DNA from 2 places in the Microbacterium sp. Root280D1 genome. Region 2 is predicted to be linked to the other one. Evidence: predicted binding sites of a transcription regulator. Region 2 holds the regulator's gene; the other holds the start of a gene.
The links. Region 2 encodes LexA, which represses DNA repair genes until DNA is damaged. Its sites were predicted from a motif close to TCGAACANNTGTTCGA; they were not measured.
Positions count from the first base shown of each region.

Region 1: ASE34_RS13940 (HNH endonuclease signature motif containing protein) is a predicted target of LexA. The motif match lies at 10,697-10,712, and genes of this name have one in related genera.

Region 1 is NZ_LMJK01000003.1:296,816-311,675, forward strand. Features, by position in the region: gene ASE34_RS13885 (agmatine/peptidylarginine deiminase) at 1-620, opposite strand, end outside; gene ASE34_RS13890 (TetR/AcrR family transcriptional regulator) at 712-1,428, shown strand; gene ASE34_RS13895 (pyridoxal phosphate-dependent decarboxylase family protein) at 1,438-2,811, shown strand; gene ASE34_RS13900 (alpha/beta hydrolase) at 2,853-3,908, opposite strand; gene ASE34_RS13905 (TetR/AcrR family transcriptional regulator) at 4,017-4,541, opposite strand; gene ASE34_RS13910 (MBL fold metallo-hydrolase) at 4,624-5,334, shown strand; gene ASE34_RS13915 (cysteine hydrolase family protein) at 5,331-5,882, opposite strand; gene ASE34_RS13920 (purine-cytosine permease family protein) at 5,879-7,324, opposite strand; gene ASE34_RS13925 (M18 family aminopeptidase) at 7,372-8,655, opposite strand; gene ASE34_RS13930 (EamA family transporter) at 8,918-9,781, shown strand; gene ASE34_RS13935 (GNAT family N-acetyltransferase) at 9,982-10,383, shown strand; gene ASE34_RS13940 (HNH endonuclease signature motif containing protein) at 10,777-12,315, shown strand; gene ASE34_RS13945 (response regulator) at 12,519-13,172, opposite strand; gene ASE34_RS13950 (sensor histidine kinase) at 13,399-14,541, shown strand; gene ASE34_RS13955 (GntR family transcriptional regulator) at 14,858-14,860, opposite strand, start outside.
Region 2 is NZ_LMJK01000003.1:796,523-811,382, forward strand. Features, by position in the region: gene ASE34_RS18215 (DUF2510 domain-containing protein) at 1-881, opposite strand, end outside; gene ftsE (cell division ATP-binding protein FtsE) at 1,021-2,073, shown strand; gene ftsX (permease-like cell division protein FtsX) at 2,070-2,984, shown strand; gene smpB (SsrA-binding protein SmpB) at 3,070-3,546, shown strand; gene ASE34_RS16370 (prolyl oligopeptidase family serine peptidase) at 3,547-5,412, opposite strand; gene lexA (transcriptional repressor LexA) at 5,468-6,154, opposite strand; gene ASE34_RS16380 (LysM peptidoglycan-binding domain-containing protein) at 6,437-6,799, shown strand; gene ASE34_RS16385 (histidinol-phosphate transaminase) at 6,891-7,985, shown strand; gene hisB (imidazoleglycerol-phosphate dehydratase HisB) at 7,982-8,599, shown strand; gene hisH (imidazole glycerol phosphate synthase subunit HisH) at 8,596-9,237, shown strand; gene ASE34_RS16400 (MinD/ParA family protein) at 9,313-10,320, opposite strand; gene priA (bifunctional 1-(5-phosphoribosyl)-5-((5-phosphoribosylamino)methylideneamino)imidazole-4-carboxamide isomerase/phosphoribosylanthranilate isomerase PriA) at 10,987-11,733, shown strand; gene ASE34_RS16410 (SseB family protein) at 11,717-12,544, shown strand; gene ASE34_RS16415 (DUF1844 domain-containing protein) at 12,593-12,991, opposite strand; gene infC (translation initiation factor IF-3) at 13,223-13,873, shown strand; gene rpmI (50S ribosomal protein L35) at 13,946-14,140, shown strand; gene rplT (50S ribosomal protein L20) at 14,173-14,559, shown strand; gene ASE34_RS16435 (TrmH family RNA methyltransferase) at 14,662-14,860, shown strand, end outside.

The sequences.
Region 1 (14,860 bases), 500 kb from region 2:
CCGAAGTCGTCGTAGTCGCGGGTGAGGCCCCGGGGCAGCCACACGGCCTTCGAGGTGCCGAGAGTGCGGGCCATCTCGGCCTCGACGCGGGCCTTGTCGGCGTAGGGGTTGCGGCGCGGATCGAGCTGCACGGTCTCGGTGAGCAGCACGGTGCCCTCGCCGTCGACGTGGATTCCGCCGCCCTCGTTGACGAGGGTCGAGCTCACGAGCTCGGCGTCGACGGCCCCGGCGATGATGCGCGCGTGCTGCGCCGCCTTCTGCCACTGCGCCCAGGCCGGTGCGCCCCACCCGTTGAAGATCCAGTCCACCGCGCCGAGCACGCCGGGTCGCTCGTCGTCGATGACGAACGTCGGCCCGGAGTCGCGCATCCAGAACTCGTCGACCGGCGCCTCGACGATGTCGATGGCACCGCTGAGCATCCGCCGGGCGCGGGCGATCTCCGCCGGGTCGACGATCATCGTGACCGGCTCGAACTCGGCGACCGCATGGGCGACGGCGGTCCAGGTCTCGTAGCCCTCGTCGCGCTCGGCCGCCGTCTCGCCGAGCGTCGGCCCCTCGGCGGGGAACGCCATCCAGGTGCGGTCGTGCGGTGCGGTCTCGGCGGGCATGTGCCAGGCCATGGTTGTCTCCCTCGCTGCTGATCACGACCTCGGCAACGAGAGTCGCCGTCACTATTGAACACGCGATCAACGAGTGATACGGTAACCCGTGATGAAGACCACGTCAAGAGCCGCCGCACCGCGCAGGCTGCCGCCGGAGGAGCGCGAACGCTCGATCCTCGACGGCGCCGTATCGCTCGCCTCGGAGAGCGGCCTCGAGGCCCTCACCGTGCGAGCCGTCGCTGCGCGGGTCGGCGTCACACCCGCTCTCGTCGCCCACTACCGGCCCGTGATGGAGTCGTTCGTCGCCGAGGTCTTCACGACGATCGTCGCGGCCGAGCGCGAAGAGGTCATCTCCTCCTACGACCCGACTGTCGACCTGCGCACGAATCTGCTGCGTCTCATCGAGACGCTGCTCGACGACTCGCGCGACGACGTGGCGATGGTGTGGGTGCAGTCGTGGGCGCTCGGAGCCCGCAACGAGGCGCTCGGCACCCGGGTGCGCACCGAGATGGACCTCTGGCACAGCGCCCTCGAAGACCTCATCGCCCGGGCGATCGCCGAAGATCCGGCAGTGCGGGTCGATCCCGATTCGTCGGCGTGGATGCTGCTCGCCATGGTCGACGGGATGAGCGCCCACTCGCTGGTGCACTGGGCGCCGCGCGATCGGGCCGCACTCGCTCGCCGCACCCTCTCCGCCGTGCTCGATGTCCCCGTGACGGACGTGCCGGAGCCTCCCGTTCCGGTGTCGGACGATCTCGAGCCCGCCGCAGCACGACGGGCAGCACAGCCCGCACAGCCCGCACAGCCCGCAGAAACCCTCAGGTAAGGACAGCTCATGGGAGCAGAACGCATGCACGCGGCCTCGGCCGAATCGACGGCGATCGTCGATGCAGTGCTCGACTACTCGCGCCGGCGGATGCTCGCGGCCGATGTGCCGCTCGACAAGCCCCAGTCGCCCGCCGAGCTCGACCGTCTGGTCGGCACGACGATCACCGATGCGGGTCTCGGATCGCAGCGGGCGCTCAGCGTGTTCGAGCACATCCTCGCTCCCGCCTGCCTGACGACGAGCCACCCGGCGTATCTGTCGTTCATCCCGACGGCGCCGACCATCGCGTCGATCGCGTTCGACCTCGTGGTCTCGGCATCCGGCCTCTATGGCGGCAGCTGGCTCGAGGGCGCAGGAGCCGTGCATGCCGAGAACGAGGTGCTGTCGTTCCTCGCCTCCGAGTTCGGCCTTCCCGACACCGCGGGTGGGGTGTTCGTGCAGGGTGGCACGATCGGCAACCTGTCGGCACTCGTCGCGGCGCGCGAGGCGGCGAAGGCGAAGCTGCTCGACGCGGGCAAGGAGCTGCCTCGTCGCTGGAAGATCGTGTGCAGCGTCGAGGCGCACTCCTCGAACAAGTCGGCGGCGAAGGTCATGGACGCCGACGTGCTGCTCGTGCCGGCCGGAGACGACGGCGTGCTGAGGGCGGACGCGGTGCGCGACGCACTCGCCGAGCACGGCGACGAGATCTGCGCTGTGGTCGCCACCGGCGGCTCGACCAACTTCGGCATCGTCGACGACATCGCCGGCATCGCCGCGCTGAAGGACGAGTTCGACTTCTGGCTGCACATCGACGGCGCGTACGGGCTGACCGCCATGCTGGCCCCCGAGGCCCGGGGTGTCTTCGCCGGGGTGGAGCGCGCCGACTCGGTGATCGTCGATCCGCACAAGTGGCTGTTCGCGCCCTTCGACTGCTGCGCGCTGATCTACCGCGACCCCGATGCGGGTCGTCGCGCGCACACCCAGCACGCCGAATACCTCGACACGCTCACCGACGCGGGCGACTTCAGCCCGTCGGACTACTCGATCCAGCTCACCCGGCGCCCCCGGGGGTTGCCGCTCTGGTTCTCGCTCGCGACCTACGGGGTGACGGCCTATCGCGAGGCCGTGAGCGCGACGCTCGCTCTGACGCAGCGGATCGCCGCCGAGATAGCCGCGCGGCCCGAGCTCCGTCTCGTGCGCGACCCCCAGCTGTCGGTCGTCGTCTTCGAACGCGAGGGCTGGGAACGCGGCGACTACGACCGGTGGTCCGACGAGCTCCTCGACTCGCAGCGTGCGTTCGTCGTGCCGAGCTCGCACGGGGGCCGACCGAACACCCGCTTCGCGATCCTCAATCCGCTCACCACGTTCGACGACCTCGTCGGCATCCTCGACACGATGAAGTAGGCAGCGGGACACGAAAGACGGCCCACGCCGACCCCGCCCCGTCAGCGGGTGGTGTGCGCGTCCAGGAAGTCGATGGTCTTCTGCAGGGCCGTCTGCGCATCCGGCATGTCGAGATGGAACTGGTATTCGTGGGGCAGCTGCGGCTCGTGCGGCGCAGGCCAGAAGAGGGTCGTCACGTCGACGCCGAGCGCGTCGAGCCGCTGGGCCATGGGGATCGACTGCAGCCAGGTGAGACCGTCGCCGTTGCCGCCCGAGATGTAGGTCGTCGGGAAGTCCTCGGTGACCCAGTCGATCGTCGACATCGTGGCACCGGTCGAGTCCTCGGCCCAGGTCTTGGTGCCTGAGTACGCCCACATCGAGGTCTTCAGCCCCCAACCGGCGATGCCGTCGAGCGTCGCGAGTGCGGCCAGGTCGTAGACGCCGCAGTTCAGCACGGTCGCCACCACCTGCTCGGCCTCGAGCGCCGGGGTGACGTCCATGATCTCGGCGTAGTCGGGGCTCGTGATGAGCGTCGCCATCTGACTGGCCAGCTGACCTCCGGCGGAGTCGCCCGCGAGCACGATCTGGGTCGGGTCGACGCCCAGCTCGTCGGCGTGCGCGTCGATGTAGGCGAGCGCGTCGTTGAGCTGGTGCACGGCGAGCGGATACACCCCTTCGGGTCCGATCGTGTAGTTCACGGCGATGGTCGTGTAGCCCTCCGCAGCGAGGATCCGCATGTACGGGTCGACGTTCTCCTTCGATCCCGAGATCCAGGCGCCGCCGTGAATCCAGACGACGGTCGGAAGCGGGCCCGTGGCGGATGCCGGTGTGAAGACGTCCATCGTGGTGTCGGCGCCTCCGTCCGCATACGCGAGATCGAGTTTCTCGGTGAGTTCGGTGTCGGGCACGTGCTTGTCCATCTCGGCGGCAGTCTCGTCGCCGCCCCGGGTGAACACCGCGCGGATCGCCATCGCGGACGGCCAGGGGGTGAGCGCGCCGATGATCGTCACCACGGCGACGACGATCAGCACGATTCCGACCGCCACCTTCGTGCGATGCCAGGGGCGACGACCCTTCGTCGGGTGGACGGATCCGTCGTCGTGCGCGCTCGCGGTCATGGAAACCCCTCTCCGCGCATCATCTTGGCAGTATTCCGGTTGCTCTTCGGCGCAGCCGCTCGCCGAGCGGTGAGATCGGCAGGCCACCGAGCGGGGTGCTCCGACCTCTCAGGCGGTCAGTCCCGCGAGTATGCGCTCCACCGCGTAGTCGAACGCCTCGTCGACGTCGCCGCCCAGACGGAAGGCTCCGGCGAGTTCCATCTGCAGGAACCCGGTCGCCCAGGAGGTGAAGAGCCGGGCCGCATCGAGCGCCCGATCCGGCCCGACGAGAGCGGCGCATGAGCGCAGCACCGGAACAGACGTCCGGTGCAGGGCGTCTTCGGGCGCGGAGGCGGTGAACAGCAGGCGGAACGCGTGCGGGCGTTCGTGCGCGAAGGTGCGGTAGGCGGAGGCGAGGAGGGGGAGCTCGTCGCCTGCGGCGTCGAGCCTGACCGTCAGCGCGTCGGCCGAGGCCTCCGCCACTGCGGAGAGCAGAGCGTCACGATCGCGGATCCGCTTGTAGAGGGAAGGTGCGCGGACGCCCACTCGCTCGGCGACCGCCTGCATGGTGAGTCCCGCGGGTCCGGCGGATTCGAGGATGTCGCGACCGGCGTCGATGATGGCCGCCAGCGAGGTTCGTTCGGGGGTCGGCATCCGAGTCTCCTTCATGGCTATTGACATTAGCTATGATAGCTACGTAGTCTAGCCATCATAAGCCACCGCGAAGGGAACGGCCATGAAGCTCGCACCGCACCTGCATCGACTCGGCAACGACATCGTCGCGTCATATCTCATCGATCTGCCCGAGGGGATCACGCTCGTCGACGCCGGGCTGCCCGGGCACTGGAACGATCTGCAGCGCACCCTCGCAGAACTGGGGCGCCCGCTCTCCGACATCAGGGGCCTCGTCCTGACCCACGGCGACAGCGACCACATCGGGTTCGCCGAGCGGCTGCGCAGCGAAGCAGACGTGCCGATCTTCATCCACAGCGCCGACGCGCACCGCGTGCGCACGGGTGAGAAGCCGAAGACCCCGATGGGACCCGCTCGCGTCGGTCCACTGCTCGGCTTCCTCGCCTATGGCGTGCGCAAGAACGGGCTGCGCACGCGCCATGTCACCGACGTCATGACGGTCGCCGACGGCGAGGTGCTCGACCTGCCGGGATCTCCGGTCATCATCGGGATGCCGGGACACTCGCCGGGCAGCATCGCGGTGCACATTCCCGCAGCGGACGCGGTGTTCGTCGGCGACGCCCTCACCACGCGCCATGTGCTGACGGGGCAGGTCGGTCCTCAGCCCGCGCCATTCACGGATGAGCCGACCGAGGCCATCGCGTCTCTCGACAGGCTGGCTGCCGTGTCGGCATCATGGGTGCTGCCCGGGCACGGAGCTCCGTGGCGGGGGTCGCCCGCCGACATCGCGGCCGCGGTGCGCGCGGGGAGCTAGAGCCCCGACAACACGGAGGCGGTGTCGCTGATCGTGATCTGCGGCGGGTAGAGACCCATCACCTGCATCGCGGCCGCATGATTCTCCGCCGTCGATCCCGCGCAGGCATCGCCGACCACGGTGACGTGCGCTCCGGCATCCGCTGCGGCCAGTGCGGTCGAGATGACGCAGCAGTCGGTCGCGACACCCGTCAGCACGACGTGCGCCCCTCGGCCGACGACCGCCTCGATCTCTGCGCCCCACTTGCCGAAGGTCGGCAGGTCGAGAGTCGGATGCGGCGACAGCCCGGCCGCGTCGGGGACGAGGTCGAACAGCGGATCCGTCGGCGGCTGGTCGGCGAACGGCCACGCGGCGAAGTAGGCGCCCCACGAGGTCGAGCGGTCTGCCGTCGGCATCCAGCGCGTCACGATCACGCGGTCGCCGAAAGTCGTGGCCAGCTCGCGGATGCGCGGCATCGTGTCGGCGAAGAACGGCGATCCCCACGCAGATCCGGGCGACGCGAAGATCTGCTGAGGATCGATCACGATCAGCCAGGGACCGTCGCTCACGCCGAGGCCTCCTGCGCGCGGATCTTTCCGGCCCGGGCGAACCAGGTCACGACGAACGACAGCACGAGGGCGAAGAAGACCCCGAGGTTGGCATAGGCCCAGTCGCCGTCGACACCCCCGACGAGGCCGAGCAGGTAGCCCTGCCAGTTGTTCCATGGCGCAGCATCCGCGAATCCGTTGAGCACGAAGCCCCAGCCGATCACGCTCGCGATCACCATCGTGCCGATCGAGATCCAGTCCCACGCGCCGTAGCGGCCGCGGCTGTCGAAGAGCGCCTCGTCGTCGTAGTCCTTCTTGCGGCGCAGGATGTCGGCGATCAGGATGCCGGCCCATGACGCCAGCGGCACGCCCAGCGTGATGAGGAAGCTCTGGAACGGACCGAGGAAGTCGGTCGCGAAGAACACCACGTAGATCGTGCCGATCGTGAGGATCACACCATCGATCGCCGCCGCGGACGGGCGGGGGATGCGGATGCCGAGGCTCAGCAGCGTGAGGCCCGAGGAGTAGATGCCCAGCACCGCGCCGGAGACGAGCGCCAGCACGGCGGTGAGCAGGAACGGAACGAGCACCCAGATGGGCAGGATCGTCGCGAGCGCGCCGATCGGGTCGGCGGCGATCGCCGCGCTGAGCTCGTCGTCGGATCCGGCGAGCAGCAGACCGAAGATGACGAGGATCACAGGAGCCACCGAGCCGCCGATCGTGTTCCACAGGACGATCGCCCCGTCGGATGCCGTGCGCTTCTGGTATCGCGACCAGTCGGCGGCGATGTTGATCCAGCCGAGGCCGAAGCCGGTCATGACCATGACGAGAGCGCCGGTGACCTGTCCGATCCCGCCGTCCGGACGCGCGAGGACGGCCGCCATGTCGATGCTCGGGGCGGCGAGGACGATGTAGAGCACCGTCACGATGCCGGTGACCCAGGTGAGCACCGACTGCAGCTTCATGATCGTGTGATAGCCGAGCACGGATGCCGCGACGATGAGCGCGGCGACGATCACGGTGGCGGTGATCTTCAGCGCGATGCTGTCGCCGTCACCGCCGAGCTGCGTGATGACGGTGGCCGTGGCGAGCACGGCCATGATCGCGAGGAACGTCTCCCAGCCGATCGACGTCAGCCACGAGACGATGCCCGGAACCTTCTGCCCCTGCACGCCGAACGCCGCACGGGACAGCACCATGGTGGGCGCCGAACCGCGCTTGCCGGCGATCGCGATCAGTCCGCACAGCAGGAACGACACGACGATGCCGATGATCGACACGAGGGTCGCCTGCCAGAACGAGATGCCGAAGCCCAGCACGAACGAGCCGTACGACATGCCGAACACCGAGACGTTCGCCGCGAACCACGGCCAGAAGAGGTCGCTCGGCTTGGCGGTGCGCTCGGATTCGGGGATGATCTCGATGCCCGCGCGCTCGATGAGAGCAGGCTTGATGTCCGTCATGCCATCATCCTGGCACTGCGCAGGGCCTGCGAGGGCGTCGGCAGGGCTCAGCCGGCGAAGAAAGCTCCGGCGACGCGGGTGAGGTCGTGCAGGTCCGAGACGCCGGCGAGCTCGCGCGCCGAGTGCATCGACAGGATCGGGATGCCGACGTCGACCGTGCGGATGCCGAGACGCGTGGCCGTGATCGGGCCGATCGTCGAGCCGCACGGCACGTTGTTGTTCGACACGAACTCCTGCGTGACCACGTCGGCGGTCTCGCACCAGCCGCGCCAGGCGGCGGAGCCGACGGCATCCGTCGCATAGCGCTGGTTGGCGTTGAGCTTGAGGATCGGTCCCGAGCCGAGCAGCGGCTGCACGACGGGGTCGTGCTTGTGCACGTAGTTCGGGTGCACCGAGTGGCCCACGTCGCTCGACAGGCACCACGACGCCGAGAACGCGCGTCGACGCTCGGAGGCGTCGGCGCCGAGCGCGTCGTAGACGCGGCCGAGGATGTCTTCGAGCAGGGGGCCGCCCGCGCCGGAGCGGGAGTTGGAGCCCAGTTCCTCATGGTCGAAGGCCGCGAGGATCGCGATCGGTCCGCTGACTGCCGTATCGATCTTCTCGAGCGCGACGACGCCGGCGTGCACCGAGGCGAGGTCGTCGAGTCGGCCGGAAGCGAAGAACGCGCGGTCCTTGCCGAAGATCGCGCCGCGCGCTGTGTCGGCGATCACGACGTCGTAGCCGCGGATGTCGGATGCCGAGACGCCGGCCGAACCGGCGAGCTCGGCCAGGATGTCCTCCTGGGTCGGGTCGCCGAGGCCCCAGACGGGCTGCGTCTGGAACTGCTTGTCGAGCGCGAGGCCCGTGTTCGCCTCGCGGTCGAGGTGGATCGCGAGCTGGGGAAGCCGCAGCAGCGCTCCCGTGTCGGCGAGCACCACGCGTCCGTCGGCGAGGGCCAGCCGTCCGGCGAGACGCAGCTCGCGGTCGAGCCACGAGCTCAGCAGCGGACCGCCGTACACCTCGACGGCCGCCTGCAGCCAGCCCCTCGAACCGGTCGTCGGCTGCGGCTTGAGCTTGAAGCCGGGGGAGTCGGTGTGAGCACCCAGGATGTGAGCGGGCGTGGTCGCGGTGGCGTCCCCCGGAACCGTCCACGCGATCGCGGCACCGTCTCGCACGACGACATAGCGTCCGCCGGGGGCGACATCCCAGGCCTGATCCTCTTCGAGACGCGCGAAACCGGCATCCTCGAGGCGCCTGGCCACCTCGGCGGCGGCGTGATAGCTCGAGGGCGAGGCGGCGACGAAGTCGGCGAGATCCTCGGCGTGGGCGAGAGCGTCCGGGGTGACGGGCATGAGCGACCTTCCTGCAGGGGCGGTCCTTCGATCGTAATCGGCGACTCGATGCGCGATCTCCGCGACGGTCGGATGGCGGTCGTTCACCTTCTCGTCACCATCGGCCGGTACGGTCGATCTCGATAGCGCCTAGGGTTCCGGGGTTCGTCCCGTCTGGTCCGAGCGGCGCCACGGTGCTCCTCCGCAGGAGCGCCGTCATCTGACAGGACAAAAGCCCGGAGGACCCTGTTCGTCGCGCCCGCGAAGAACGGAAGGGTCTCTGATGTCCGCTCTCGCCTTCGCTCTCGTCCTCGCCGCAGCCGTCACGCACGCCGCCTGGAACATCATCGCCCACGGCGTGAGCCGCGCAGGGACGCCGTTCCTCTGGTGGGGGGCCGTCGGAGGAACCGCCGTCTGGATCGGGGTCGTGCCGTTCACCGGCGGGCTCGGCACCGACGACGTTCTGGCGTTCCTGCTCGGCGTCGGAGTCTCCGGTGTGCTGCACGTCGCCTACATGGCGGTGCTGCAACGCGGATATCGCGAAGGCAACCTCTCGACCGTCTACGCGACGGCTCGGGGCACCGGGCCGTTCCTCTCTGTGATCGTCGCCGTGCTGGTGCTCGGGGAGCGCCCGTCGGCCCTCGCGCTCACCGGCGTCGCGGCGATCATCCTCGGAGTCGTCGCGATCGGTCTCGTCGACCGAGGACGCGCCGACCGGTCGCGTCGCCTGGATCCCGGGCTCGTGTTCGGTCTGCTCACCGGCGTCGCGATCGCGGTCTACACGATCTGGGACGCCAACGCCGTGCGCACGTGGAACCTCTCGCCCGTCGCCTTCATGGTGGGGACGATGCTGCTCGAGATCCCGTTCTACTCGCTCGGCGTCCGAGGCCGATGGGCGGCCGTTCGCGCGCTCGGCCGCACGCAGTGGAAGCGCATCGTGGCTTTCAGTATCCTGTCGCCGCTCTCGTACATCCTGGTGCTCACGGCCATCCAGATCGCTCCGGTCGCACTGGTCGCGCCGCTGCGCGAAGTCAGCGTCGTGGTGGTCAGCCTGTTCGGTGTCTTCGCCCTGAAGGAGAGCAGGCCCGGATGGCGTCTCGCCGCGTCCGCGGTCGTCGCCGGCGGAATCGTGCTGCTCGCGCTGTAGCGGTGGTTCTGCGGCGGTGGTTCTGTGGTCGTGGTTCTGTGGTCGTGGTTCTGTGGTCGTGGTCGTGGTCGTGGTCGTGGTCGTGGTCGTGGTCGTGGTCGTGGTCGCGGTCGCTCCGGGTGCGTGGCCTGCGTGATTGTATGGATGCTGTGTGCGCCGGGTGGAGTCTTCGAGAGAGCAGTCCGTCGGATGCGCACTGGATGTCGGAGCTGCGAGCGATCGTCATGCGCGCCGATCTGGAGCGTCTCGGACGCTTCGACCCGGTGCGTGTGCGGCAGCGGTTCCTCGATGGGTTCGTCCCGCAGAACACGCGAGTGATCGTGGTTGCCGGACGGGACGTGGGCCTCATCGCGGTGAGGCCCGAGAGCGACGCGGTGTGGATCGAGCACTTCTACCTCGATCCCGCTCAGCAGGGCCGCGGCCTCGGCTCCGCGGTGCTGGCGGACGCCTTGGAGACGCGTCATGCGGGCGATGACCGGCCGTTCCGCCTCAATGTGCTGCAGGGCAGTCCGGCGCGACGGCTGTACGAGAGGCACGGCTTCGAACTCGAGAGCGAAGACGCGGTCGACGTCTTCATGAAGGCCGAGCCGCTCCGGCGCTGATCGGGTGCCCCGTGACGGGTGCTTCGTGGCGGGGTCTCGTTCCTCGTGTCTGGGTCCTTGTTCCTCGTTCCTCGTGTCTTGTTCCTCGTGTCTCGTTCCTCGTTTCTCGTTCCTCGTGTCTCGTTCCTCGTTCCTTGTTCCTCGTTCCTCGTTTCTCGTTCCTCGTTCCTCGTGTCTCGTTCCTCGTGTCTCGTTCCTCGTTCCTCGTGTCTCGTTCCTCGTGTCTCGTTCCTCGTTCCTCTTGTCTCTTCTGCCCTCGTTGACTGGTCTCTCCGCTCCTCTTGTGCCTGCGTTGTGCGGCATTCCGGGAGATTGGAATACGTGCTCTGATCTGGTCTAAATCGGACTGGTTTCGGGGGTCGGATGTCGGTGGTTCCGTGTTGACTCGAGGGTATGAACAGCATCGTGGAGCGTCTGGGTCGGGTCGTCGCTGACCTTGATGCGGTGCTGTGTGATGACGCGCTGGCGGGGTTGAGCGATGCGGAGCGTGTCGCGGTGCTGCAGGCGGCGGGGGCCGTGTTCCGGCGGGCCGAGGCGGTGATCGTGGAGACCGTGGCGACCGGGGATCCTGCGGGGTTTCCGCATGCGGCAGGGTGTCGCGGGGTGAACGAGCTGGTGCAGCGGATGGTGGGCGTGGATGTGCGGGGTGCGTCCCGGGTCGACAGGGTCGTCGATCTGGTGCGCCGGCCGGTGAGTCTGGCGGGGGAGCGGATGCCGGCGCGGTGGTCGGAGATGCGCGTGGCCTTGTTGGATGGTGTGGTGGGTGTCACGGGGTTTCTGGCGGCGACGGGCCCGATCGAGCGGGTGTGGGACCGGTTGAGCGTGGATCAGCGGTTGGCGGCGGATGTGGCGTTGGCGGGGTGCGCCCGCGGGCACGGGATCGGCGGGGGCGCGGATTCTGGTCCGGCGCCGACGGTGCAGGATTTGAAATCTCTTGCGGAGGATCTCGCCTCGATGTTCGACCCGGACGGGGAGGAGCCGAAGGATGAGGACGCGCGGCGCAAGCGCGGGATCACGATCGGTCGTCTCACGGACGGGATGCATGCGATCCGAGGGTATCTGACTCCGGATGCCGCGGCCCAGTTGCAGCTGATCCTGGACGCGATGCTGAACCCGAAGGGTGACGGCCCGCCCATGCCGGGAGTGTTCTTCACCCCCAGCGGTGACACCGGTCACACAGACACAGACACAGACACAGACACAGACACAGACACAGACACCGGTGCTGACCCGGGTGTTGATCCGTTCAATGTGGATGAGCGCAGCGTGCTCGATGATCGCACGGCGTCGCAGAAACGCCACGATGCTCTCGCCGCCGCTCTCGCGATAGCCGCCCGTCACAAGGACATGCCCACGCTCGGTGGTGCATCCCCGGTGCTCGTCGTCACCGTCGACGCGACAGACCTCGCCCACCATGCGGAAGGTTCTGCCTTCGGTGCGGGCATCGCCGGCGCGGGTGGTGGTGCGGGCAATGGCGGGTGGGCGACGATCCCCGGATCCGGTGCGCATGTGCCTGTGTCCGTCGCGGCGCAGACCGCATGTGCGGGGGCGATCCAACGGGTGCTCCTGGACGAGGGGCGCATCATCGGGATCAGCACCACCGACCGCGTGTTCACCGTGCATCAACGCCGGGCGATCATCGTCCGCGACAAGGAATGCCTCATCCCCGGGTGTCACGTGCCCGCATCCTGGTGCGAGATCCATCACGTCACCGAACACGCCCGCGGTGGGCCGACCCATACCGACAACGGTGTGCCGCTGTGCTGGTGGCACCACCGATCCCTGGGCACCTCGCAGTGGGAGATCCGTATGAACAACGGGCTCCCCGAAGTCCGTGGACCGAACTGGTGGGACCCCGACCAACGCTGGCGCACCCCACAACACAGCCTCCCCGCGGACCGTGACCGAAGGTGCCTCGTTCGAACCGGGTGATACGCGGCGGCATCCTCACGGCAAGTGCTGCTGATCCCGAACAGCCGGCCAGACTCAGCGAGCCGGACTCACCGTGCCCGGCTCAATGGACGCGCCTCAACAGTCTCACTCCAATGATCCCGCTGGTCAGCGATCCCGCCGGTCAGCGATCCCGCCGGTCAGCGATCCCGCCGGTCAGCGATCCCGCCGGTCAGCTGCCCGCTTCAGCGGAAGTCGACCAGCCCGGCGTGCGCTGCCGTGACGAGGATCTGCACGCGATCGCGCACGTGCCACTTCGACATGATGCGGCCGAGGTGGGCCTTCACGGTTCCCTCCGACACGATCAGTGTGCGCGCGATCTCGGCGTTGGACATCCCCTGCGCGAGTCGCTGCAGCACCTCCTGCTCGCGATCCGTGAGCGCCTCCAGGGTGTCGTCGCCGCCGACGGGCTCCGTATCCCGCACGTGCTTGATCAACAGCGACGCGATCCGCGGCGACAGCGAGCTCGCTCCGCTGTACACCTCTCGCACACCTTCGAGAATGCTCGCCGCGCTCGAGTCCTTCAGCAGATAGCCCGACGCACCTGCGCTGAGCATCGGAAGCACGGTGTCGCTGCCGTCCAGCGTGGTGACCGCGAGGATCTTGATCTCAGGCCAGCGTTCGCTGATCACCGCCGTCGCCTCGATGCCGTTCATCTCCGGCATCTGCACGTCCATCATCACGACGTCGGGACGCTCGCGTTCCACGACCTCGATGCCCTCGAGCCCGGACTCCGCCTCGGCGATCACCGTGATCTCCGGGTCGCGGGAGACGAAGTGAGAGAGCGCTGAGCGCACCAGGGGATCGTCATCGACGATCACGACGCGGATTTGGGACATGGAGGAAGCCTAACCGGGGTCTACCTGCGGCGCGAGGTATTAGACCTTTGGCTATCGAGGTGTAGCCGTGAGACAGATGTGCCGCTCGCAGATCACCGAGAAGATGAGTACATCGCTAGTCAAAAGTGCAATAAAGGAGGTGAACGTATATGTCTTTCTGGAACCAGGTTGGTCACTTCTTCGGCTTCTACCGCTAATCTATATGGCGAAAAGGAGATACTGAAGTATGGCTTCAAGTCTTTCGACGGGTGACCGCTCTGACGTCACCCGACTCGGCAGGGGCGAGAAGCTCAGCACGATAGAACGCATCGCCGTTTTGGCGGTCGTCGGGACCATCGTCATCTTCGACATCGTCGGACTGTTCCTCCCTCCGGGGCTGGAACCTCTGACAGCGGCAATCGGGATCGCATCCACTGCAGTCCTCGGCCTCTTCCTCTGGTCGCCACTCATCGCGACATACGCCCTCGGCGTCGTGTTCGCCCTATCCTTCATCCCCGGCATCGAAGCCCAGGTGCTGACCGTCGCCGCTTTCGCGGCCGGCTTGATCGTGCGCCTGGGGTGGACCTCACTGGTCCTGTCCTATGTCGGAGTCTTCCTCGTCGCATCCGCGTTGGTCGCCATGGGCGATTCGACGGATGCGTTCAACATCGGCATCTTCCTGGTCGGCGCCGCAGTATCCGGAGCCGTCGGCTATGCGCTTCGCCTGGCATTCGCTCGGGGGCGGACGCTAGAGATGCAACTGGCCGAGAAGGCCGAGCAGGAACGCCAGGCAGTACTCGCTGAGCGGCGCTGGATCGCCGGCGAGCTGCACGACAGCATCGCGCACCACCTCACCGTGGTGGCGCTGCACGTGCAGATGCTCGACGACGATCGCACGAGCAGAGATTCGCAGGAGGCGATTCGCATCGCCGCACGCAAGGCGATGACCGACCTCCGCTTCGTGATCGACCTCGCAGACGACGGACCCCGCTCCGAGGGAATGCCCTCCGGTGATCTGGTGGCCTCCGTCGAGGAGGCCGCGCAGGAGTTCGAAGCCGCCGGCCATGCCGTGGCCGTCATCGGCGACCCTTCCGATGAGCGCGTCCCGCGGGCCGCCGAGATCATCCTCGCGCGCATCATGCGAGAGTCCGCCACCAACGTCCTCAAGTACGCCGGCGCGGGCGAAGTCGAGATCCGATTCGACATCGACGACGACGCCGCGAAGATGGCGGTGAGCAGTCCGCTCTCCATCACGCCGCGTCGCGAGCTCTCCTCGAGCCGCACGGGCATCGGCCGCATGGCCGAACGGGTTCTCGGTGCCAGCGGCGAATTCAGCGCCGGCGAACTCGACGGCCGCTGGGTCGTCTCGGCGCTGCTGCCGATCGTCTGACGCCTCCGGCATCCCAGCATCCCGGCTTGAAAATGGCAGGGGATTGCGTACCGGTATTCCGGTACGCTGGGAGCCAGATCCGCGGAATTCCGGGGTTTTCGACGTGAAACCTAGACGAAAGTCCAGGGTAGATCTCGACTATAGACCGTGTTCCATGGTGTAGCCGGGCGCTTACATTGGGTATACCCCAGAAATAGCGCATCCCCAGCGCTGTGATCGCGAGCGCGGTCTTTGGAATCTGATCCCCATCGCGCTCGCGATCGGCTTCCTCCGACGAGTCACCTCGAGGAATCGATGCCGATCGACTGGCCGGCTCTCA
Region 2 (14,860 bases):
ATCGAGAGGATGAGTCCGGAGATGCCGGGCCACTTCCTGCCCTTGAGGAAGAGCGAGATGAGCGAGACGATGAAGCCCACGCCGAGCAGTAGCCATCCGAGCCAGAAGATCACCGGGATGCACGACAGGATCGTTCCGAGCGCCGCGAGTCCGAGCCCGACGAGCCCGAGGACCGACGGGCGGGCCGGAGCCACCGGGGTCGTGGCGCCGTATGCGGGCGGGTATCCGGCGGGCGCACCATACTGCTGTCCGGCGGGAGCGTACGCGGCGGCGCCGGGGTACGAGGGTGAGGGTGCCGCCGAACCCGGGTATGCGGGCGCGACCGGGTACTCCTGGGGATACGAGGGGGCTGCGGTGCCCGGGTAGGAGGGTGCACCACCTTCGGAGGGACCCGCGGTGTTCGCATACGGGGGCACGATGTCGTCGGTCGGCGTCGGGGACTCCGGAGAGGTGGAACCCTGCTCATGCGTGGTGCCGGCCTCGTCGACAAGGGCATCGGTCACGGGCGCGCCGTATGAGGGCGCGGCGCCCGCGTCCTGGTGGGCGGACGGCTCGGCCGGAGTCTCCGCGTCGGCGCGGGAGTCGGAGGGTGCGGGCGTGTTCCACGACTGGCTCTCGACCGCGGCGACCGACTCGATCGCAGCGGCCGTCTCCGCGGCTGCTGCCGAATCGGGAATCGCGTCGGACGAGGAGTGGCCCGATACGTCAGCCGACTCGGAACCCCGGTCCGTGGTCGCTTCGCCGGTCAGACCGCCGGCCGACTCGCCTGCTGCAGACGGGGCGGATTCCACGATGGGGGCGAAGTGCTCGGTCCACTGGGTGCCGTCCCACCACCGCTGACGCCCGGATCCGTCGTCATACCAGCCTGCAGGCGTCGTCATGGTTCCCCCTCGGAGTATCGTCCATGCTGACGGCACGGATCGGCACCTCCATGTATAGCAGTGGAGTGCGACACGCAGGGGGGTCGAGCGGGGTGTCGCTCGCAGGCAGACGAGGGTGCGCGCTTAGGCTCGAACCGCCATGATTCGGTTCGAGAACGTCACGAAACGCTATCGCGGGACCTCGCGGCCCGCTCTGTCCGATGTCGACTTCGAAGTGCAGCGCGGGGAGTTCGTCTTCCTCGTCGGCGCGTCGGGGTCGGGCAAGTCGTCCTGTCTGCGACTCATCCTCCGCGAGGACGTGCCGACGACGGGTCGAGTCGCCGTGCTCGGCCGCGATCTGCGTTCGCTTGCGAACCGGAAGGTGCCGTACTTCCGCCGCCACATCGGATCCGTGTTCCAGGACTTCCGACTGCTGCCGTCGAAGACCGTCTACCAGAACGTCGCCTTCACTCTGCAGGTGACGGGCTCGTCGCGCGGCTTCATCCAGCAGGCCGTGCCCGAGGCGCTCGCGCTGGTCGGACTCGACGGGAAGCAGAAGCGGATGCCGCACGAGCTCTCCGGCGGCGAGCAGCAGCGCGTCGCGATCGCACGGGCGCTCGTGAATCGCCCCCAGGTCCTGCTCGCGGACGAGCCGACCGGAAACCTCGACCCGGCGACGTCGGTCGACATCATGCAGCTCCTCGCCAGGATCAATGCCGGAGGCACCACCGTGCTGATGGCGACACACGAGGCGGGCTTCGTCGACCAGATGCAGCGTCGGGTCATCGAACTTCGCGATGGCGAGATGGTGCGAGACGAGGTGCACGGCGGCTACGGAGACACGTCGAACATCCCGCGTCTGGTTCCCGAGGAGGTGCGCGGTGCCGCCGCGGCCGCTGCACTCACTGCTGTGCAGGAGGTGCAGCGCCAGACCGCCGACCTCTCGCTGGTCCGCGCCGCGCTCGCTGAGGAGCTCAGCGCGCAGCGCAAGGCGGAATCGGCGTCCGCAGACGCCGTCCCGACCGCATCCGAGACTCCCGAGGCTCAGGCGGCGCCGATCGAGCCGCCGGTGATAGACGAGCAGCCGGCGGTCGCCCTCGCGGCGCGGACGCATCCCATCGTGCTGCCGCAGGTCGACGTCGCCGAGCTCGGGGTGGCCGATCGACTCGGTCTGTCCGACGACGGCACGGAAGAAGTGGGGCCGACGTCGTGAGAATCGGACTCATCCTCGCGGAGGCCCTCGGAGGGCTTCGTCGCAACATCTCGATGGTCATCTCCGTCGTGCTCGTGACATTCGTCTCGCTGACCTTCGTCGGCGCCGCGATCCTGATGCAGGCGCAGATCGGCACGATGCGCGGCTATTGGACCGAGCGGGCGCAGGTCGCCGTCTACATGTGCTCCGACATCTCGGAGCAGGACACCTGCGTCGACGGCGGCGCCTCGGAGGAGCAGGTCGACGCCGTGCGAGCACAGCTCGACGGCGAGGCGCTCGCTCCTCTCATCAGCGAGGTCAGCTTCGATTCCAAGGAAGACACGTACGCCAAGCTCGTCGATCAGCTCGGCGAGGACCAGGCGAGCGTGATCTCGCCCGAGCAGGCGTTCGAGGTCTTCTTCGTCACCATGAAGGATCCCGGCCAGTCGCAGGTCATCTCCGAGGCGTTCAACGGTGTCGCGGGGGTGGAGCAGGTCCAGGATCAGCTCCAGTACCTCGAACCCCTGTTCTCCGCCTTGACGGTCGCGACCTACATCGCGGTCGGTATCGCAGCGCTCATGCTGATCGCCGCCATCCTCTTGATCGGCACGACCATCAGGCTCTCCGCGTACGCCAGACGCAAGGAGATCGGGATCATGCGCCTGGTGGGGGCGTCCAACCGCTTCATCCAGACGCCGTTCGTCCTGGAGGGCGTCTTCGCTGCCTTCCTCGGCTCGGCCCTCGCAAGCGCGGCCGTCGTCGCCGGCGTCCACTTCGGCGTCGACGGCTACCTCCGAGGACGCGTGCCGTTCATCACGACCTGGGTGTCGATGCAGGACGCTGCCGTCGTCGTCCCGGTGCTGATCGGCATCGGCGTCGTGCTCGCCGCGCTGTCGGCGGGTTTCGCGATCCGTCGCTGGCTTCGCACCTGACCCGCGCGGCGGTATAGACTGACAGGCTGTCGTGCGCCCGTGACGGGCACCGGAACCATTGCGCGACGCGGATCAGGAGAGAATCATGCCCAGGGAACGCGGGGAGAAGGTCGTCGCGACCAATCGTCGCGCACGTCACGACTACAACATCGAGAAGTCGTACGAGGCGGGGATGGTGCTCACCGGCACCGAGGTGAAGTCACTGCGCCAGGGGCGCGCGAACCTGAGCGACGGATATGCGTTCGTCAAGGGGAACGAGGTCTTTCTCGACTCGGTGCACATCCCGGAGTACTCGCAGGGCCACTGGACCAACCATTCGGCGAAGCGCGTCCGCAAGCTGCTGCTGCACCGTGAGGAGATCGCGAAGCTGCAGCACGCGGTCTCCGCCGGCGGCTACACGCTGATCCCGCTGAAGCTGTACTTCTCCGACGGTCGCGCCAAGGTCGAGATCGCTCTCGCCAAGGGAAAGCGCGAGTTCGACAAGCGCCAGACCCTCCGCGAGCGTCAGGACACCCGCGAAGCCGAGCGCGCGATGCGCCTGCGCAACCGCGTGGGGGAGTGATCAGCGCGCGGGCGTGAATCCGAACACGCGTCCGAGGAAAGCGAGCTCCCTCTCGAGGGCGTCGATGATCGTCTCGCTCGACCGGAAGCCATGGCCCTCACCCGGGTACAGCACGTACTCGTGCTCCACACCACTCGTCGCCAGCGCATCGCGGATCGCCTCGGACTGTGCCGGTGGCACGACACGGTCGTCCGCACCCTGCATCAGCAGCACCGGCACGTCGATCCGGTCGGCGTGTGTCAGGGGCGAACGCGCGACGTAGAGTGCCTCCGCCTCGGGCAGCGGACCCACCAGCCCCTCGATGTAGTGCGCCTCGAAGTCGTGGGAGTGCGCGCTCAGCATCTGCAGGTCGACCACTCCGTATCGGCTGATCCCCGCGGCGAACGTCCCTCCCCGCACCAGCGACGAGAGCACTGTCCAACCGCCCGCCGAGCCGCCTCTGATCGCGATGCGGGCGGGATCCGCGAGCCCGGCATCGGCGAGGCCGCGGGCCGCTGCGATCACGTCGTCGACGTCGACCACGCCCCATCCGCCGTCCAGCCGTTCGCGGTACGCACGGCCGTAGCCCGTCGATCCGCCGTAATTGACGTCGAGCACGCCGATGCCGCGGCTCGTCCAGAACGCGACGGCGGCGGACGCCGCGCCGGTCACATGCGCGGTCGGGCCGCCGTGGACGAGCACGATGTAGGGCGGGAGCTCGTCATCCGCGGCCGGAGCGTGGGCCGAGGGATTCGTCGGCGGGTACGCGAAGGCATGGACGGGCCCGTGCGAGCCGTCGACCAGGACCTCGGATGCGGGCGGCATCCACGCAGGATCGGTCGGCGCAGCTCCCGCGACGGCCTCGACGCGACCCGTGTCGACGTCGACGCACCAGACCCCGGGTTCTGTCGTCGAGCTGTTTCCGGAGAGCAGCGCGCGGGAGCCCGCGACATCGTCGACACTCACGTGGCCGTCTGCGGGGAGGGGAATGCGGTGGGCGCTGCCGTCGGGGTCGATGACGACGACCCGGTCGCGACCGTTCGTGCGCACAGCCACGACGCGACCGTCGGCGAGCGGGCGGTACCAGCGATTGCCGAGCACCCAGAGGCCGTATCCCGTGTCGGCGTCGTCGTCGGTGATCTGCTCCGCCGTGCCGACCGCCTGGGCTCCGCTGACACGCTGTCGGTGCAGAGCCCAGCGGCCCGAGGGATCGTCGGAGTACACGATCTCGTCGTCAGCCGTCCACTCGGGCTGCAGCGCGGCGCGAGTGGACAGCTCTGTGCGCGCGGTGCCGTCCGAGATCACCAACGACGCTCGCTGCCACGGCATCCGATCGCCGGACCACTCGACCCACGCGGCACGAGAACCGTCGGGAGACAGTGCCGGATGAGCGTAGAACGACTCGCCTTCGACGAGGGTCTTCAACAGCGCAGGCCGGTCGGATGCCGACCCGTCGGTCGGGATCTCGACGATGGCGCGTCGGTGAGGGGAGACGGACAGATCCTCCCGCACGGCGAACAGGCGGCCGCTCTGCAGACGCAGACCGCCGTGCGCCGGGCCCGGGGGTGTCAGAGGAACGGGGACACCGCCGCGGGGCATGCGGTGCACGCGCTGATCCTTGGCATCGACGAAGTACAGCGTGCCGTCGGCATCCGCGGTCCACGCCCCGCCGCCGTACTCGTGCACGCGAGACCGAGCACTCCATGGCGCGGGAAGGATCTCGGCACCCGTCGAACTTCGCACGGTCAGGCGACCGCCCTCGGCAGGGATCGACTCACCCCACCAGATCTCGTCAGCCACGAAGGCGCTGCCATCGATCCGCGGAGACGACGCGGCGATCCGGTCGGGGGTGAACGGAGAGGTCCAGGTACCGAACGGCGACGACATGGTTCGAGCCTATGGTGCGTCGACGCCCGCCGTCACCGGCAGGGTGGGAGGGGAGTCAGACCGCGCGCAGCACGGCGACGATCTTGCCGAGGATGACGGACTCGTCGCCGAGGATCGGCTCGAATGCGGAGTTGCGAGGCAGCAGCCAGGTGTGGCCGTCGCGTCGACGGAGAACCTTCACCGTCGCCTCGCCGTCGAGCATGGCGGCGACGATCTCGCCGTTCTCGGCGCTGCTCTGCGACCGCACCACGACCCAGTCGCCGTCGCAGATCGCCGCATCGATCATCGATTCGCCGGACACCTTGAGCATGAACAGGTCGCCCTTGCCGACGAGCTGCCGGGGGAGCGGGAAGATCTCCTCGACCTGCTGGTCGGCGGTGATCGGGACACCTGCGGCGATGCGGCCGACGAGCGGCACGAGCGCCGCATCGCCCACGGGGGTCGCCACATCGGCGGGATTCTCTCCGCTGGTGCCGGGGAGGTCGATGAGCACTTCCATGGCACGGGTCTTGCCGGGGTCGCGTCGCAGATATCCGCTCAGCTCGAGCTGGCCGAGCTGGTGGGTCACGCTGGACAGCGACTTGAGGCCCACGGCGTCGCCGATCTCTCTCATGCTCGGCGGGTACCCGTGACGGCTGATCGACGTCTGGATGACCTCGAGGATCGCCATCTGCTTGGGACTCAGGCTCTTGCGGCGACGGGTGCGCGGGACGTCGGCGTCGGGGGCGGAGATGTCGCTCATGGTGCTCCTCAGGTGTGCGATTCCGGCGTCTCAGTTCGAATGTCGGAGGCCCGTGGTGGGGTGTTGACATCGAAACCGTATCCGAGAATCGCGCCGAAGTGGAAGATCTGTTCGAGCGTGTCGGCCGATTCCCGGACTTCTGTTTCGAAGAACGCTTGACAGATGTTCGAATTCGAAGATAACTTCGGAACGTAGCTTCGCATTCACGGCTCCCGGCCGAGGCGCGAATGCGAACGCTACGCCAACTTCACCGCCCACGCGGTAGATGCAGAGGAGCACGACATGAGCACCATCACCTTCAGCAGTGCAGCAGTCCTTCCGGCTCGTCCGGCGACGCGGCTCAAGCTGACGGCGCGCGGTCGACGTGTCGTTCTCGCTGTCGCGGCCGTGCCGCTCGCAGCCGGGATCGCATTCGCCGCACTCAGCGGCGGCAGTGCGATGGCCTCAGGCGAACAGACCGCCACGGCATCGTTCGCGACGGTGACGGTGATGCCCGGCGACACGCTGTGGTCGATCGCCGAGAGCGTGGCCCCCGGCGCGGATCCGCGCGACGTGATCGGCGACATCACGCGTCTGAACCTGCTGCGCGGCGGCGAGCTGCAGATCGGCCAGGAGCTGGCGATTCCGGCGCAGTATTCGGAATGAACCCGTGAGGGCCGTTCGATCGAGCGGTGCGGCGCGGATGCGCGTTCACACTCCGTCACCACGGGCGTCTGTGTAGCGAAGGCGGCCTACCATGGGAAGGGTGACTGCATCACTCGCCGACCTCCCTCTTCGCGACGACCTCCGAGGGCTCACGCCCTATGGAGCGCCGCAAGCGCCTCTTCCGATCGCACTCAACGTCAACGAGAACACGCATCCGGTTCCCGACGCGGTCGCCAGTGACATCCTGGACGACATCGCGGTCGCGCTCCGCGATGTCAACCGCTACCCGGATCGCGAGTTCACCACGCTCCGGGAAGGGTTCGCGGAGTACCTCGGTCATGGTCTCGAACCGGCTCAGATCTGGGCGGGCAACGGGTCGAACGAGGTCCTTCAGCACATTCTGCAGGCGTTCGGCGGGCCGGGCCGCACGGCGTTCAGCTTCGCCCCGACCTACTCGATGTATCCGCTGATCTCGAAGGGCACCGGAGCGCGCTGGGTCGCCGGCACCAGGCAGCCCGACTACACGATCACCCCCGAAGAGGCGGCATCGCAGGTGCGAGATGTCGATCCTGACGTCATCCTGCTGTGCTCTCCGAACAATCCGACAGGCACGCCGCTGGGCCTCGACGTCGTCGAAGCCGTGTACGAGGCGTCGAACGGAATCGTCGTCGTCGACGAGGCGTACCAGGAGTTCGCGCCGCACGACGCGGCATCGGCTCTGACCCTTCTCGAGGGACGACCGCGGCTCGCCGTCTCCCGCACGATGAGCAAGGCCTTCGCCTTCGCGGGTGCCCGCGTGGGGTACCTCGCCGCGGATCCTGCCTTCATCGACGCTCTGCGGCTCGTGCGCCTGCCGTACCACCTCAGCGCTCTCACGCAGGCCGCAGCCGTCGCCGCTCTGCGCAACTCCGACGTGATGCTCGGCATGGTCGAGGAGATCGTCGAGCAGCGGGATCGCATCTCCGCGACGCTCGAGGCGCTGGGGTACACCCCGCATGAGTCCTGGTCGAACTTCGTCCTGTTCGGGGGTGTCGCAGAGCCCCAGAAGGTCTGGCAGCAGCTCTACGAGCAGGGTGTTCTCATCCGCGACGTCGGGATACCCGGGCACCTCCGCGTCACCGCGGGCACCGAGGCGGAGACCACGGCATTCCTCGATGCCCTCGCCTCGATAGGATCGGCTTCATGAGCAGCCCCGCCCAGACCCCGCGCACCGCCACGCGTGTGCGCAGCACGTCGGAGTCCACCGTCGAGCTCGAGCTGAACCTCGACGGCACCGGTGCGAGCCGTATCGACACGTCGGTGCCGTTCTTCGATCACATGCTGACGGCTTTCGCGAAGCACTCGCTCACGGACCTCACGGTGCGCGCCTCGGGGGACACGCAGATCGACGCACACCACACCGTGGAGGACATCTCGATCGTTCTCGGTCAGGCCATCCGCGAGGCGCTGGGCGACAAGTCCGGCATCTCGCGATACGGCGACGCTCTCGTGCCGCTCGACGAAGCGCTCGCGCAGGCTGTCGTGGACATCTCGGGGCGTCCCTATCTCGTTCACACGGGGGAGCCTGCCGGTTTCGAGCACCACCTCATCGGCGGCCACTTCACCGGTTCGCTCGTGCGCCACACGTTCGAGGCCATCACCTTCAACGCGGGACTCACGGTGCACGTACGCGTTCTCGGGGGCCGCGACCCCCACCACATCGCCGAAGCCGAGTACAAGGCATTCGCTCGGGCGTTCCGCCAGGCCAAGGCCCTCGACCCCCTGGTCGACGGCATCCCGTCGACGAAGGGCGCACTGTGAGCAGGGCTCCCCGGGTCGCCGTCTTCGACTACGAATCCGGCAACGTCCACTCGGCTGTCAAGGCGCTCATCGCCGCCGGTGCTGATGCGGTGCTGACGCGCGACCGCACGGAGGCGCTCGAGGCCGACGGTCTCGTGGTGCCCGGAGTCGGCGCGTTCCAGGCCGTCCGCGATGCGCTCTACGCGCACGGCGGTGACGAGATCATCGATCGCCGGCTCGCAGGCGGGCGCCCGGTGCTCGGCATCTGCGTCGGCATGCAGGTTCTGTTCGCGCACGGTGTCGAGCGCGGGCACGATTCCGAGGGTCTCGGCGAATGGCCGGGAGCGGTCACGGAGCTCAACGCGCCGGTGCTGCCGCACATGGGGTGGAACACGGTCGAGCCGGGCGCCGAATCGGTGCTGTTCAAGGGCATCGAGAACGAACGCTTCTACTTCGTGCACTCCTATGCCGCGCAGTCGTGGGAGCTCGATGTCATCCCGCCGTTCCCTCAGCCGGTGCTCACGTGGTCGACGTACGGCGATCCGTTCCTCGCCGCGGTCGAGAACGGGCCGCTCTCCGCGACGCAGTTCCATCCCGAGAAGTCCGGAGAGGCCGGAATCCAGCTGCTCCGCAACTGGGTCGACAGCCTTCGGTCCTGACGCGTCGGCAGCCCGCTGAGCCGCCGTCGATCCGAACCTCGGACGACCGGTCCGTCGGGTCCTCTGCCGAACGGCTCAGAAGCCTCGGGCGACGGCGGCCGCGGCAGAGAGCCACGACCGCTGCGTCGGCGCCGCAAGTGCACGAAGACGGAGGTGACCGTCGACCATCTCCCGATCGAAGGGGATGCCGACGACTTCGCGCGCGAGCGGCTGATATCCGGCGATGACGTCTGCGACTTCGGCGGGGGATGCCTTCGGGTCCGCCTGACTGACGACGACCACTGACTCCCGAGCCAACCGTGCGGATCGCTCGTCGCGGTCTTCGAGTGCCTCGAGCAGCAGAGCCCCGGCCTCGGCATGGTCGTCACGTGTCGTCGTCGCCACGACGATCTGGTCGGCGAGGTCGATCATCCGCAGCCACATCGGATCGGACTCGTCGTTGCCGGAGTCGATGATGATCAGACGGTAGAACTTGGCCGCGATCGCGTGGATGGAGTCGACGTCACTGGGCCGGAGCCGATTCTCGTGGGCCAGTCGGACGGGCTTCGACCGCAGGACGTCGTACTTCTCCTGCGGCTGGTGATGCACGAAGTGCGCGAGGTCGGCTGACTGTCCCTGGGCTCCCAGCAGGCGCTGGGTCTGCGGAAGCAGTTCGAGCAGTGTGCGATCGTGCGCCCCCGTCTCGGTGCGCCAGCCGAGGGTGCCGCGGGTCTGGTTGTTGTCCCACGCGAGAACCCCGGCGCCGCCGTACTGCGCGAAGACCGCCGACAGCAGCACGGTGGCCGGTGTCTTTCCCGCCCCGCCCTTCCCGTTGACGACAGCGACGGTGCGGGGGCCCGGCCAATGGCGGCTCACCGCGTGCTCGTCGTCGCGGACGGCGCGTTCGCGAGCGCTCGGGCCGAGGGTGAACCCGACGCGGTTGAGCAGCCCGCGTCCGCCCTGACGCGCTGGCTCCTCACGGCGCTCCTCCTGAAGGAACGAGCGACGCCCCACGCCCTGCTCGCGCTGCTGACGACGCGAGGATGCCGAGGACGCCGACTCTGCAGCGGCGGCGTTGGGCGCGGACGGGGCCGAGGCGGGCACGGGCAGCGGCGGAGCAGGCGGTACGTCGGAAGACTGGGGGCGCGGCGCCGTGGCCGCCGGAACGGCGGGCCGCGCGGTGCTGTCCTGAGTCGAAGAGCTCTGCTGTTCCGACCACGCGGTCGAAAGCGATCCGGTCGCAGCGGGCGCACCGGAAGGTGCCGGCGTCGTCGGTACCGCAGGGGCTGCGGGTGATGCGGCTGAGGGCGCGGGCGGTACTGCAGGGGCGGCGGGTGGCGCAGCGGGGACCGAAGGCGGTGCGGAGATCGGTACAGCGGGCGTGGCCGGTCGCGCATCATCGGAAGGAGGAGTTGCGGCGGAGGCTGCTGCCCATGCCGCTGCGGCTCGTGTCCCCGGCGCGGGGGCGGGCTGGGGTGCCGGTCGGGGGTGCGGGGCTGTGGGCTCCGCGTCGGGTCCAGCCGGCATCTGAGCGCGCTCATCCGGAGTCTCGGGAGGCAGCGCATTCCCGCGTCGCAGGGGTCCGCCTCCTCGCGCTTCCGCATCGCGCACCATGGAACATCTCCTCACACACCGAAACAGGGGCGTCATCGAGGCTACCGCGTGGCACGGGAGGTTCTCTGCTGTCATCGTTTTGGAGCGGGCCGATACGCGGGCTAGTGTCGATTCTCGTGCCGACGAATCGGTCTCTCCATCTCACCTGAGGACGTCATGAACGACTTCGCGCAGTCTCCCGCTCTCACCCTGCTTCCCGCCGTCGATGTCGCCGGGGGCAAGGCCGTCCGCCTCACTCAGGGTGAGGCCGGCACCGAGACCAGCTACGGCGACCCGCTCGACGCCGCGGGGGAGTGGGTCGCACAGGGGGCGAAGTGGATCCATCTCGTCGACCTCGATGCCGCTTTCGGACGCGGCAGCAACGCGCCGATCCTCCGCAAGGTCATCAAGCAGTTCAAGAACGTCAACGTCGAGCTGTCCGGCGGCATCCGTGACGACGCGACGCTCGAGGCGGCTCTCGAGAGCGGTGCGACCCGCATCAACCTCGGCACGGCCGCGCTGGAGAACCCCGAGTGGGCCGCCGACGTGATCAGCCGTTACGGCGAAGCGATCGCTGTCGGGCTCGACGTCCGCGGTACGACGCTGGCCGCTCGCGGGTGGACGAAGGAGGGCGGCGACCTCTGGGAGGTGCTCGAGCGCCTCGAGGATGCCGGCTGCAGCCGTTACGTCGTGACCGACGTCACCAAGGACGGGACCCTCAAGGGGCCGAACCTCGAGCTGTTGCGCGAGGTCACAGCCCGCACCCCGAAGCCCGTCGTGGCATCCGGAGGCATCTCGAACCTCGATGACATCGTGGCGCTCCGCGAACTGGTGCCGCTGGGCGTCGAAGGCGCCATCGTCGGCAAGGCACTCTACGCCGGCGCGTTCACGCTGGCTGAGGCGCTGGATGTCGCAGGGGACTGACGACGCCGGGGACCACGGTCCCCACGACCGTCATGGGTCGCACGAGCACCCGTCCAGCGATCGGGGCGACTCGGCCGGTGTGCCCTGGGAAGGCCGCAGCTTCCAGTCGAACCCTCATGCCGCCGACGACGGATCGGCCGACCCGGTTCTGCTCGACGCGCTGCTGCGTTTTCGGGCGGGCGACGGTGCTCAGACCGAGGTCGTCGACGCGTTCCGTTCGGCGCGGGTCCTGATCCCGCTCATCGCCGAGAAGGGCGAGGAGGGCGTGGCGCCGAGCGGTCTCGCTGTCGACAAGACTCAGGAGCTCTCGATCGTGACGGTCGCGGCTCCCGACGGCCGTCGCGTGCAGCCGGTGTTCTCGTCGGTCGAGGCGATGCAGCGCTGGGACGCGACGGCCCGTCCGATCCCGGTGGAAGCCGTGCGCGCCGCTCTCGCAGCGTCGGCGGAGGAGACGGATCTGATCGTTCTCGACCCGACGTCCGACACCGAGTTCGTCCTCCGTCGTCCCGCGGTGTGGGCAGTCGCGCAGGGTCATCGGTGGGAGCCGAGTTTCCTCTCGCCCGAGGTCTTGACTGCTCTGCAGGAGAGTGTCGCGCATGAACTCGCCGTGATCGACGTCGCCGTCGCGGCCGGAGACCCGGACGCCCGTCTGCGCGGACCAGAACTGATCGTCATCCTCGAGCTGGTCGACGGGCTCGAGCGCGAGTTGCTCGACGCCGTGCTCGCGCGCCTGGCGCAGCGGTGGGCGGCGGATGATCGTATCGCGGTGCTCGCCGACTCTCTCACCGTGAAGCTGCGTCGCTCGGCCTGACCGGCTCGGTGCTGCCACCGACCGGTCAGCCGCAGCGGCCGGCAGTCCCTAGTTGACCGGGCCTGTCCACTTCTCGCCCGGACCCTTGCCGATCGGGTCGGGAATGGTCGACGCCTCGCGGAACGCGAGCTGCAGCGAGCGCAGCCCGTCTCGGAGGGACCGCGCGTGCATGTCGCTGATCTCCGGTGCGCCGGCGGTGATCAGCCCGGCGAGGGCGTTGATGAGCTTGCGCGCCTCATCGAGGTCGAGCTGCTCCGCCGCGTGCGGGTCGTCGGCGAGGCCGAGCTTGACCGCCGCGGCACTCATGAGGTGGACGGCTGCGGTCGTGATGACCTCGACCGCCGGCACATCGGCGATGTCCCGCGTGGCGGAGGACGCCGCCTCCTCCTGCCGTGCCCAGCGCTCTTCGCGCTCGCGTGCAGCCTCATCCGATGCCTGGTTCGTCACTTCGCCTTGCCTTCTGTTAGACTTTGTCGGGCTCCGGAGCGTCATGCTCCGGTACGAAAGAGGATTCACTTCCCACCCGCGCTTGCCGTTCCAGGCTACCGGGTCTTGCACTCCACCGGATCGCGTCGTCAGACGGGGTCCGGCAGGCAGGGTGCGGAGCCGGCGTCTGAATGCCGGTGGGTGGGACGATTCTGATTTCGCCCGGGGTGCTGACAGCATCCTGGTGGCCGAATCCCATCGTCTAAGGAGCTACGCATCAGCGATCCCCGCACCAATGAGCGCATCCGCGTCCCCGAGGTCCGCCTCGTCGGTCCCGCGGGTGAGCAGATCGGCGTCGTCCGCATCGAGGCGGCGCTGCGCCTTGCGCAGGAAGCAGATCTCGACCTCGTCGAGGTCGCGCCCAACTCGAAGCCGCCCGTGGTCAAGATCATGGACTACGGCAAGTTCAAGTACGAAGCCGCCCAGAAGGAGAAGGAAGCTCGCCGCAACCAGGCGAACACCATCCTCAAAGAGGTCCGCTTCCGACTGAAGATCGAGGCGCACGACTACACGACGAAGCTCAAGCGCGCCGAGGGCTTCCTCAAGGCCGGCGACAAGGTGAAGGCCATGATCCTGTTCCGTGGTCGCGAGCAGTCGCGTCCCGAGCAGGGCGTCCGTCTCCTCCGCAAGTTCGCCGAGGATGTCGCCGAACTCGGAACCGTCGAGTCGAACCCGACCATCGACGGCCGCAACATGGTCATGATCGTGGCTCCGCTCAAGAGCAAGTCCGAGGCGAAGCAGGAGCAGAATGCGGTTCGCGACGCCCAGCGCGCAGCGAACAAGCAGGCCGCCCGCGAAGCCAAGACCGACGCCGACGAGCCGGCCGAGGCCGCAGCGGAGTAACTCCCGCCCCCAGACTCCCGCACCGCGGGTTGACACCGTCGCCTGAGAAGGCGCCATACGAAGGAAGAGAAGATGCCGAAGCAGAAGACCCACTCGGGTGCTAAGAAGCGCTTCAAGATCACCGGCAGCGGCAAGCTGAAGAAGCAGCAGGCCGGAATGCGCCACAACCTCGAGCACAAGTCGAGCCGTCGCACCCGCCGCCTCAACCAGGACCAGGTGCTGTCGAAGGCTGACACCAAGGTCGCGAAGAAGCTTCTCGGTCGCTGACGCGCCCGAACGCACGATAGGAACACAGGAAAATGGCAAGAGTCAAGCGGGCGGTAAACGCCCACAAGAAGCGTCGGGTCATCCTCGAGCGCGCCTCCGGCTACCGCGGTCAGCGTTCGCGCCTCTACCGCAAGGCCAAAGAGCAGGTCATCCACTCGCTGGTCTACTCGTACCGTGACCGTCGCAAGCGCAAGGGCGACTTCCGTCGTCTCTGGATCCAGCGCATCAACGCCGCTGCACGCCAGAACGGCATCACGTACAACCGCTTCATCCAGGGCCTCGGTCTCGCGGGTGTCACCGTCGACCGTCGCATGCTCGCCGACCTCGCGGTCAACGACGCAGCGACCTTCACGACGCTGGTCGAGACGGCGAAGAAGGCTCTGCCTTCCGACGTCAACGCTCCGAAGTCGGCTGCGTAAGCAGCTCTTCACCACAGAGGACGCTCTCCTTCGGGAGGGCGTCCTCTGTCGTTCGTCCGGCGTTTGCGCAGGAACGGTCCTGCCGTTCTCTAGACTGTGAACGTGCTGGAGAACCCCCGTTCGCCCCGAGTCCGTGCCGTCGCCAAGCTGACCAAGCGCAGCGCGCGCGCCGAGACAGGGCTCTACCTCCTCGAAGGTCCCCAGGCGGTTCGCGAGGCGCTGACCTACAGTCCTCAGGCGATCGTGGAGCTGTTCGCGACCCCGACCGGCTGGGAGAAGCATCCGGACATCCGCGCGAAGG